2 regions of the Cellvibrio polysaccharolyticus genome follow, and region 2 is predicted to be linked to the other one. Evidence: predicted binding sites of a transcription regulator. Region 2 holds the regulator's gene; the other holds the start of a gene.
What was found. The regulator PhoB, encoded in region 2, activates phosphate uptake and scavenging genes when phosphate is short. The targets are predictions, from matches to a motif close to TGTCATAAANNTGTAACA.

Region 1: a site for PhoB is predicted at 1,849-1,866, ahead of C4F51_RS03740 (substrate-binding domain-containing protein). Genes of this name have one in related genera too.

What each region holds. Positions count from the first base shown of each region.
Region 1 is NZ_PRDL01000001.1:850,598-855,580, reverse strand. Features, by position in the region: gene pstC (phosphate ABC transporter permease subunit PstC) at 1-626, opposite strand, end outside; gene C4F51_RS03740 (substrate-binding domain-containing protein) at 762-1,787, opposite strand; gene C4F51_RS03735 (exosortase H-associated membrane protein) at 2,195-2,809, opposite strand; gene xrtH (exosortase H) at 2,788-3,354, opposite strand; gene C4F51_RS03725 (SdrD B-like domain-containing protein) at 3,373-4,902, opposite strand.
Region 2 is NZ_PRDL01000001.1:4,115,118-4,120,100, reverse strand. Features, by position in the region: gene C4F51_RS17395 (ATP-binding protein) at 1-116, opposite strand, end outside; gene phoR (phosphate regulon sensor histidine kinase PhoR) at 233-1,516, opposite strand; gene phoB (phosphate regulon transcriptional regulator PhoB) at 1,685-2,383, opposite strand; gene ubiA (4-hydroxybenzoate octaprenyltransferase) at 2,485-3,381, opposite strand; gene C4F51_RS17375 (chorismate--pyruvate lyase family protein) at 3,434-4,045, opposite strand; gene C4F51_RS17370 (dicarboxylate/amino acid:cation symporter) at 4,483-4,983, shown strand, end outside.

The DNA of each region.
Region 1 (4,983 bases), 3.3 Mb from region 2:
GTGGTACCAAAAAAGAAATCGACCGGCGATACAAAACTGAAAAATTTCAGTGTTTCGCCCACCATCGACAATACGATACCGATGGTAGTGAGGATGGCGATGGTGGAGCAAATCACCAGCATCACTTTCATAAAAAATTCTATTTGGTGACGGGCGCGTAATGGCGGGGCAATTTTTTTAATGCTCATCACCAAACCAAAAGCAACCACCGCCGACATCAGTGCGGTTAATAGCAGTGCGCTTTTTTTCTGGAGGGCACTCATGTATTCGGCTGACGACAACTCCCAGGGAGCAGCGTCGGCAACAATGCCAAAGTTATTAGCGAGGTTTTCAATTCTGCGCAGGGCAACGCGCGTGGCTTCGTCGGTCTGTGCCGCGATATCTACTGGTAACTGTGCCGCTACCATGCTGTTAATCAACCCGGGCGATACCCAGTTCCATAATAAAAATACAAAAAATGCCGGCAATATTGACCAGAGCGCTACCATCATGCCGTAGTGTTGTGGTCTTGAATGCATTATTAATGTGCGATTGGCCGCTGCAACCCGGCGACTGCGCACCATACCCAGCTGGTAACCAATAACCATCAATACCAGCAGAGCAATTATTAGTGATAGGTTTCCCATATTCTCTCCGAGGACGAAACAGTCTGATTAACTCAGACGCTGTTCTTTCTATCGTGGCTTATTACCTGTTTCAGACAGAAAGCAAAAAGAGAACTGACCGGCAGTTCTCTTTTTGGAGCGTGCATAAAACCGGAATTACTTGGCTTTGCGTTGCTTGATTGCGTTGGCAACGTCAGCACGTTCTTTATCAGACAGCGGGATCAGACCAGCCGCTTCGAGCGGGCTGTCAGTGCCGGAAACCTGTTCGCTAACGAAGTAGTTGGCAAATTCCTGCAGACCTGGAATCACACCAATGTGCTCGCCTTTCACGTAGAAGAACAGCGGACGGGATACCGGGTACTTGCCATCAAGAATAGCGTCGAGGGTTGGTACAACACCGGATACAGAAGCGACTTTGATGCGGTCACGGTTGGCTTCGTAGAAGCTCAGGCCGAATACACCAACAGCATCTTTTTGTGCTTGCAGACGAGCCAGGGTTTCAGTGTAGTCACCAGCGATTTCAACAACGCGACCATCGGTACGCATGGCAACACACTGTGCAGCGGCTGCGTCTTTGTCGAGTTTTTTGATTTCGTCAAATTCCATACAGCCAGGGTGAACCACTTTTTCTTCGTACACTTCACGCGTACCGTGGTTGGAACCCGGGATAGCCAGCAGAATTTCCTGGTCTGGCAGAGACTTGTCGATTTGTGACCAGCGGGTGTAAGGGTTGGCAACCAGTTTGCCGCCTTGCGGTACTTTGTCAGCCTGCGCCAGGAATACGTGCTTTGGCTCCAGTTTGAAATCGCCAGCGTCGATACGTGAAGCGAATACGATACCGTCATAACCGATTTTAACTTCGATAATCTGGTTTACACCGGCCGCTTTACAGGCATCAATTTCAGCCGGGCGAATAGCGCGTGAAGAGTTGGCGATATCAATGGTGTTGGCACCAACGCCCTGACAGAACTGGCGCAAGCCGCCAGAAGAACCACCGGAACCGACGACCGGGGTTTTGAATTGCGGGAAATTGTTACCAAATTCTTCCGCTACGATAGAGGCGAAAGGTAATACGGTAGAAGAGCCGGCAACCTGAATGGTGTCACGGTTTTGTGCTACAGCAGCACAACTTACAGCGATTAAACTTACAGCAGCCAGCTTGGCCAAAGGTTTCAACGTCATTGCCATATCCTCATTGGATGGGGTGTTGGTTTCTTTAACGTTGCGCAGTTTGATGGCTTTATATTGCAGAAAAATGACAATCGTGAAATTTTATGCGACAGGGGTTTTCTGCATTTAAACGACCGGGCATATAACCGGAAATACAGTTATTTTTTATGCTTTTGGTGACATGATTGGCGACATCAAGATAGGAAGAAAATTTACTGCGATGGAAGGAAAGGGAAACCACAGGAACAAAGACGAAAGTAAATGCGCCGCTTCTACGTCCGTTTGTCATCAGGCTGTTTGTTCCAAAAACGCATAAATACGATCCATGTAGCTCCGACGAGTCATCCCTGACTCGACGGTTTTGGAACAAACAGCCTGACGCCAAACTCACATCGTTCCGGTCTGAAGCTTTCTAAAACCTATTCCGGTAAGCCTTTTTGACGACGCCATAACATCAGTGAAGCAATAAAGCGCTGATTCATCCCTACCCAGAGCGTGGCGGCCGAAATGGCTGGCAGCATCAGCACCCCCAATTGGTAGGCGAGCGCAATAAAATGGCGTATTGAGGAGTCCAGGTGCAATTGCACCGGAATATCCGGCCCGACCTGAAAAGTCAGGTTCATCAGAATTTCAAATACCACCCCCCAAAGCTGGAACGGCAGCAAAATCAGATAACAGAGAATAATGCGGGAAGTGGAGAAGTGTTTATCTTGCGCAGCAAACAGCAGCGCCATGAGCAACGGCAGGTTGTAGGCATATTTAAGTGCGTTGATATCCAGCGATATGTGCCCTTCCCGTCCATCGGGTGCGGTTACCGTTAGCGAGGTAATCAGGTGCAGGGTGACTCCGTTTAAACCGGCCTGATCAATCAACCCGGGATAAACCACCGCAAATACACCTTTTACCAGCCACACCAGAGGCGCCAGCAATACCGGTGCGAGCAGATACCAGAAAGCAAAAAACACTGGCAACCAGAACAGCGTTGCCAGTATAAACCGCCACAGCGGGTCTTTTATCCAGCGACGGGATTGCATACTTCAGCCTTTACCGGCAAACGCCGAATCCAGATCAGCCAGACGATAATGGCATCCAGCAAAATCAGCGCCTGCCAGATGTAGAGATGCGCCCATTCATAGGCATGGATATTCCATTGCCCGATGTAAAACAGGCTGATAATTCGCACCAGATTCAAAACGTGAATCGCCAGCACGCCCCACAGAATCCCCCACAGCTTGTATCGCCATGGCGCACTGAACGCGAGAATGCCGGCCAGAAGAATGATGGTGGCTTCTACACCGTTACAGCCGGCTACCACTTCAATAGCGAAGTTGGTGGTTTCGTTGTAGATAACCAGCCCCTGAGCACCGATGCCGCTATCAAACACCGACATGATTTTCCAGGAGAGCCACGCCAGCATGGCGGTGAAAGGCTGGATCAGATGCTCCTGTACCGGGCGCAACATTTCCAGCGTAAACAACACCAGCTGCAACACAATAAAACGCAGAAAAAACCCCAGCAGCCGGGGCAGAGGAACAACCTCTGCCTCGCTGCTGGTCGTTTTGTTAGCGGAATCCTGCATCGGAGTCGCTTACCGGTTTCAGTTACGAATCCGCAGGCGATAGCGCTGCTGATACCAGGTGCCGAGCATCAGCAAGGCTGACAACAACATCAAACCCCAGACGGTGGTGGTTGGTGCCGCTATCGGTGTTGGTGGCGTGAAAGTACCTGATGGCTGTGCCGCACAGGCTCTGGTTGCTTCCGGATAGGTCACCAGAGCAGTGAGCTCCATACCACCCACACTGGCAACCAGCGTCATATCCGGACGACGGTCATCGGATACCTGCTCCCACTCGTCCTCAAGCACCCAGCCCGGGAAGGCAATGGCGTGGTGATCTTCATCTTCCTGATAACCAGGCCAAACCAGTGTGCCGGACGCTGGCTGATTGGACGCACGATCTGCCAGACGGCCACCGGTGGTTACCCAACTGATAGTAAACGCCGGACTGGAGCCTGTAGCGGCCGCATTGAACGCCATGCGACCAAACGGACTCGGTGAACTGACACTGTAGTTAACGTAAGGAACGCCCGCATCACAAACTGCCGATGCTGTCAGCACCATATCCGGAGAGAGCAGCTCACCGAAGTTGTAGTTGATGGCATCATCACCGGCCACCAGCGTGATATTGCTGATGACATCATTAACCGTCGATGCATCGCCACCTTTACTGCCCGCTGTGTCCTTGCCATCACCCCACACATCAGGGTGAGTTTCAGTCACGGTGTATTCACCTGGCGGCAGCTCGTCAAAGAACCAGCTGCCGTCCGCTGCGGTTGTGGTGGTTTTGGTCAAACCATTCGGGCCGGTCAAGGTGATCACCACATTGGGGATTCCCTCTTCGCCTCCATCGCGCACACCATCGTCATTGCGGTCGTGATAGACCCAGCCGCTGATACGCGCAGGCAGAATTTCAGAGAAATTATTCTGCGGTGAACCACTGACTTCATCGGCATTACCGTTGTTGTTCAACACAATGCCAACAATCTGACTGGTGGGTGTACCGCTGTCCGGATTGGATGCACTGCCCACAGTACCGGTGCTGCCGTTGTACGGATTAATCACACCTTCGGTGGTAATACTGTTCAGCGTGCCGGACAGCTGCTCAACCTGACATACCGAGTAGGTACCGGCAGGCAGCTCACTGAAAAAATAGTTACCTGACGCATCGGTAGTTGTTGTGCTCAGCAGGGTTCCTGCAGTACAACTTCCACCCGAACGTAACTCAATGGTATTACCGGCAATGGCCGTAGAGCGCCCTGCATGCCAAATGCCATCCGGTACCGGTTCGCGATCAATAAATACCTTACCGGAGATGTAGCCCAAGGTGCTGATCAGCAAAGGCGATTCTGCCGGCTCTTCGTTCGGGCCAAAATTGGTTTGCAGTGCACCAGCCGGGATATGGTTGATGTAATTGCCCGGCTCAGCAGCCACAACATCTACCTCAACAGAACAACCACCGGATGGAATAACAGCGCCACTATTGATTTGCACACGGGTCGCATTCGCCGCAGCCGTCACGATGCCGTTACCACCTGGACAACTTGTAGCAATATTGGGAGCAGTTGCCATCTATGGACGCCCCGGGTTTTGCAAGCAATTTTTTGTAGTCAATGTGTGTTGCAGCCATCTATCCGGACTCCCGATGTAGAA
Region 2 (4,983 bases):
GTGTAGAGTTGAAACAGGATGGCAATGAGGGTAATCACCGAGCTGGATAAAATGATCAGCCCCAGCAATCGTGCCGCAATCGGATTGTCCTTGAAGTAGCTGCTGATCGATACCATGATTGTCCCGGATTGAACGGGCAAAAGTGCCTGAAGTTATCGGCGGTTTTCTGTTTGCCGTTGTCCGCCTGACGATGACGGGCGCGGCGAAGATTCAGAAACCGTCCAACTTGTTATTAACGCTGGATCTCCCTCGGGAATTCACAGGTAAACACGCTGCCTTTGCCTGGTTCACTGCTGATCTTGAGTTCAGCATCATGACGAAGCAACACGTGTTTGACAATGGCCAGGCCGAGTCCGGTGCCACCGGTTCCGCTGTTGCGGCTGGCGTCGACGCGGTAGAAGCGTTCGGTCAGCCGGGGGATGTGTTTTTGCTCGATGCCGGGGCCGTTATCCGTCACTGAAAAATACAGCCGGGATTTGTCCTGCCAGAGCTTCATGGCAATGGTGCCCTGTTCCGGGGTGTACTTGACGGCATTGATCACCAGGTTGGAAAAGGCGCTGTGCAATTCCTTTTCATTGCCCGACAGGTATAAGTCCGGCTCGCATTCGAGCAGAATTTGCTGCGACTTTTCACTGCCCAGCGCCATGGCTTCCGAGCGAATCACCGCCAGCATCGGCCCCAGCGCAATATTTTTGAGGTTCACGCCGCTGTCGGTGGTTTCCAGTTGGGAGAGCAGCAGCAGATCGTTGATCAGCAAGGCCATCCGCCGCGCCTGTTGTTGCATTTGTTGCAGCGGTCTATCCCACGCCGGTTTGTCATTGTGGTCTGCGAGGGTTTCCAGATAACCGTTAATTACCGTGAGCGGGGTGCGCAGTTCGTGGGATACGTTGGCGACGAAGTCCTGCCGCATTTGTTCAAGGTTATGAATGCGGGTGACATCGCGAACCACGATAAGCCGTTCGTTTTTACCGAAACGGGTGATCTGGAATTGCAGCTGTTTGGAGTTGAAACGCGGTGAGGGCAGTTCCAGCGGGTCGCTGTATTCGCCGCTTTCAAAATAACTGACGAAGCGGGGGTGGCGAACAAAGTTGATCACCGACAAACCCTGGTCGCGGGCGTGAAAACCCAGCAAGCGCTGCGCCGCCGGGTTCCAGAAATCGAGATGGCCGCGTTGATCCAGCAAAATAACACCATCGCGCAGGGCGCTGGTGGTTTCCTGAATGCGGTTGACGACCGCCTGCAGTTCCTGTTTTTCGTGCTGATGGCGGCGTTGTAAATGGTAAATGCTGTCGAAAATATCGCCCCACAGGCCGTCGGTTTCCGGCGGGTGTTCGGCTTCGTCACTGCGCGCCAGCCAGATATGCAGGCGGCGCATTTGCCACAGTAGCCAGCCAATGTAGGCAACGCCGGCCAGCACCAGACAAACCGCCAGCGCACCACTGAGCCAGCCGATGATCATGGCAATTATCATCAGCCATGCCAGGCGTTTGAGTTCAGCGTAAAAGCCCTGACGCAAGATTCCGTAACCTCGTCAATAAATCGAAAATAAAAAGCCGCTCCGGCAGATCCTCACCGGAACTTGCTGCTGAACTTTGCCGGTGGAACTTCCCTGCGGACATTCCCGCGCGCTTCCCCGGCAGGATTTTCCTGAGCCGTCGCTCAATAACCGGCGCTGTTTGCCCGGTTAGAGATCAATGCGGGTAGAAAAACGGTAGCCGGTGCCGCGCACAGTCTGGACAAGGTTTTCATGATTATCCACCGTCAGCGCTTTGCGCAAGCGGCGAATGTGTACATCCACGGTGCGCTCTTCCACATACACATTGCCGCCCCAGACGTGATCCAGCAATTGGCTGCGGGTGTAGGCGCGCTCCTGATGGGTGAGGAAAAATTCCAGCAGGCGGTATTCGGTAGGGCCCATGTCGACCGGTTGTTCGTGAATGGTGACACGGTGGCTGATGGGATCAAGGCAAAGGCCTTTTACGATGATCGGCTGACCGTTGATTTGCGGGTCGGCGCGGCGCAGCACGGCTTTGAGCCGGGCGACCAGTTCGCGTGGAGAGAAAGGCTTGGTGATGTAATCATCCGCGCCAACATCCAGCCCCTGAATTTTATTGTCTTCCTCACCTTTGGCGGTGAGCATGATGATCGGAATATCCGCGGTTACTTCGTCGCGTTTCAGGCGTCTGGCCAATTCCAGCCCGGTGGTGCCGGGCATCATCCAGTCAAGTAGTAGCAAATCCGGTTTTTCATCCACTACCAGCGCGTGGGCATCCTGTGCATTCCCTGCTTCAAGGCAATTGTAATCGGCCATTTCCAGTGCAACGCGCAACATGTCGCGGATTGCCGGCTCGTCATCAACGATAAGAATTTTGCGGCCGCTCATAAAGTCACCTGAAGTTGTCAAACATGTAAGAGTTACAGGATTATTAAATAAAGCCTGTGTTACACAATTATGACAAGGGCTGATGATTTATGCTTTTAACGCTATTGGAGCAATAAATCTATCGCAATTGCTGCAAAAATAATCATACCGACATAATTATTGTGCAGAAATGCCTTGAAGCAGGCCTCGCGCTCGCGAAAACGAATTAGTATTTGTTGCCAGATAAAGCAGCCGGCAACTAGTACCAGCCCGCAATAATAAACGCCACCCAGCTCAAAACGGCCACCGACCAGCACCAGGGTATAAAGCGTCATCAGCTGTAATACACCGGTAATCAAACGGTCCTGATCGCCAAACAAGACCGCCGTGGATTTAACGCCAATTTTAATATCGTCATCGCGATCGACCATGGCGTAGAAAGTGTCATAAACCACCGTCCAGAGAATCACCGCCAGGTACAACAGCCAGACATCTTCGCCGAGGTTGCCGCGCTGTGCGGCAAACGCCATCGGCACCGCCCAGGCGAAAGCCGCGCCCAGCACAACTTGTGGCAGATGGGTGTAGCGCTTCATAAACGGATAGGTAAAGGCCAGCGCCAGGCCGCCCACCGACAGTTGCACGGTGAAACTGTCAGTGAACAGCACCAGCATAAACGCCACCAGACAGAGCGCCACAAACAAACCAATGGCTTCACGGCTGCTGACTTCGCCGGTGGCGAGCGGGCGTTCACGGGTGCGTTTAACCTGGCCGTCAATGCGGCGGTCAGCGAAGTCGTTAATCACACAGCCGGCGGAACGCATGACAAAAACGCCCAGCGTAAAAATCACCAATAAATCCCAGCGCGGAAAACCGCCCGCCGCCAGCCACAGCGCCCACAGTGTTGGCCAGAGTAATAACAGCGAGCCGATTGGGCGATTCAGACGGGTGAGGCGAATGTATTGGGCGGCTTTAACGCGCCAGATGGCGGCGGTGGCCGGTGTTTTTTGTAGGGGAGCCATAAAAGTTTCCGACAGAAGGCGTAAATGGCAGTGCGCGCACTGCATCGGCGGGCTACTTTGCCACGGATGACCGATCAGGTGAAGAGACGGGGTCGCTATCCTGGTACAAGGCGGTGAAGTGATCGAGGAAGACTTCGCTGACCAGCAATGGCCGGTTGTCGAGGCGAAACACCGAGCGCCGGCCCCACAAGGGTTGTTCGCCCTGCAATGCCGGCGGCAGGTAGCGGTTGCCTTTGCCAAAACAGGCAATCACGACCGGGCTGCGTTCCAGTTGCGGATGTTTGAAGAGAAACTTCCCCAACGGCTGGTTGCCCTGTTTGCGCAGCCGTCGCAAGCGCCCCGTGAGGCTGGTGAGCGGCAATACGCTGCGGGCAAAAACCCAGGGTTGCCGGTGGCCGCGCAAGACCACTTCGCGGATCAGCGCCAAGCCAGGTCTGCGCATCGCCAGCGCCTGTTGTTCTTCACGGGTGGGGATGCCGCGAAACTGACGCACAATCTGCACATCAAACTGCCCTTCGCTGAGCGCAATCAGACGCGCGGTGAGCGAGGTTTCATTGAGTAACCAGGTTTGCAGCGGCAGGGGCGGGCGGTTTTGCGGGGCGATGGCGAGCAGCGATTGCCAGCGACAGCTTGTCTGCGAACTGAAACTGAATGGCGATAACACGCGCCGAAACTCCGGACAATGAGTGGAGCTGCCATGGTATCAGGAAGCGCGCTTTTGGTGCGTGATTCATACCCCGTGCAAGCTTCGCAGATGCCTGTTGCATTTACCGCGCCGGGATTTTGCGCTGCTGACCCGACTGCACCCCGAAAAGTGCCTCTTTCACAATAACGACAAGCGCGCCATGGCGCTGGACGCAGCGAGCCAATCCGGTGCTATATTGGATGACCATACGGCTTACGGCCCGGTACACAAGCAGAGTCAGGAACAGCTTTTGCCTGGTCTGCCTCTTGTTCCCGCCGCTATGGCGGGGGAGAATTTATGGCTCGGGCGTTGCTTGTGCCAGCATAGCGAGCCATACAGATCGGGCGACCGGTGTGGCCTGTCGCAATATTGCGCAAGCTTCCACCAGGGTTGCAAACAATAACAACGGAGTTTTCATGAGTTTGACCAAGCGCGTTTTACTGGCAATGGTGTGCGGCATTGCCGTTGGCATCGGTCTTAATAATTACCTTGGCATTACGCCGGATAACCCGGTACCGGCAACACCGGCTGGTCAATGGATTTTGCAGTACGTGGTGGATGGTTTTCTGGATGCCATCGGGCAGATCTTTCTCGCTTCGCTGAAATTGCTGGTGGTGCCGCTGGTATTTATTTCCATGGTCGGCGGCAGTGCCTCGCTGGGTAATCACAGCAGCATGGGGCGGATGGCTGGCAAAACCATTTTCCTGTACATCATCACGACGTCCATCGCGGTCAGCATCGCGCTGGCTATCAGCCTGGCGGTTGGCCCCGGTGAAGGGCTCAACATGAAGCTGCCGGAGAATGTGGCACTGCCGACGGCGCCATCGATCAAGGACACGCTGGTTGGTATCTTCCCGAGCAACCCGATTCAGGCGATGGCCGAAGGCAACATGCTGCAAATTATTGTCTTCTCGCTG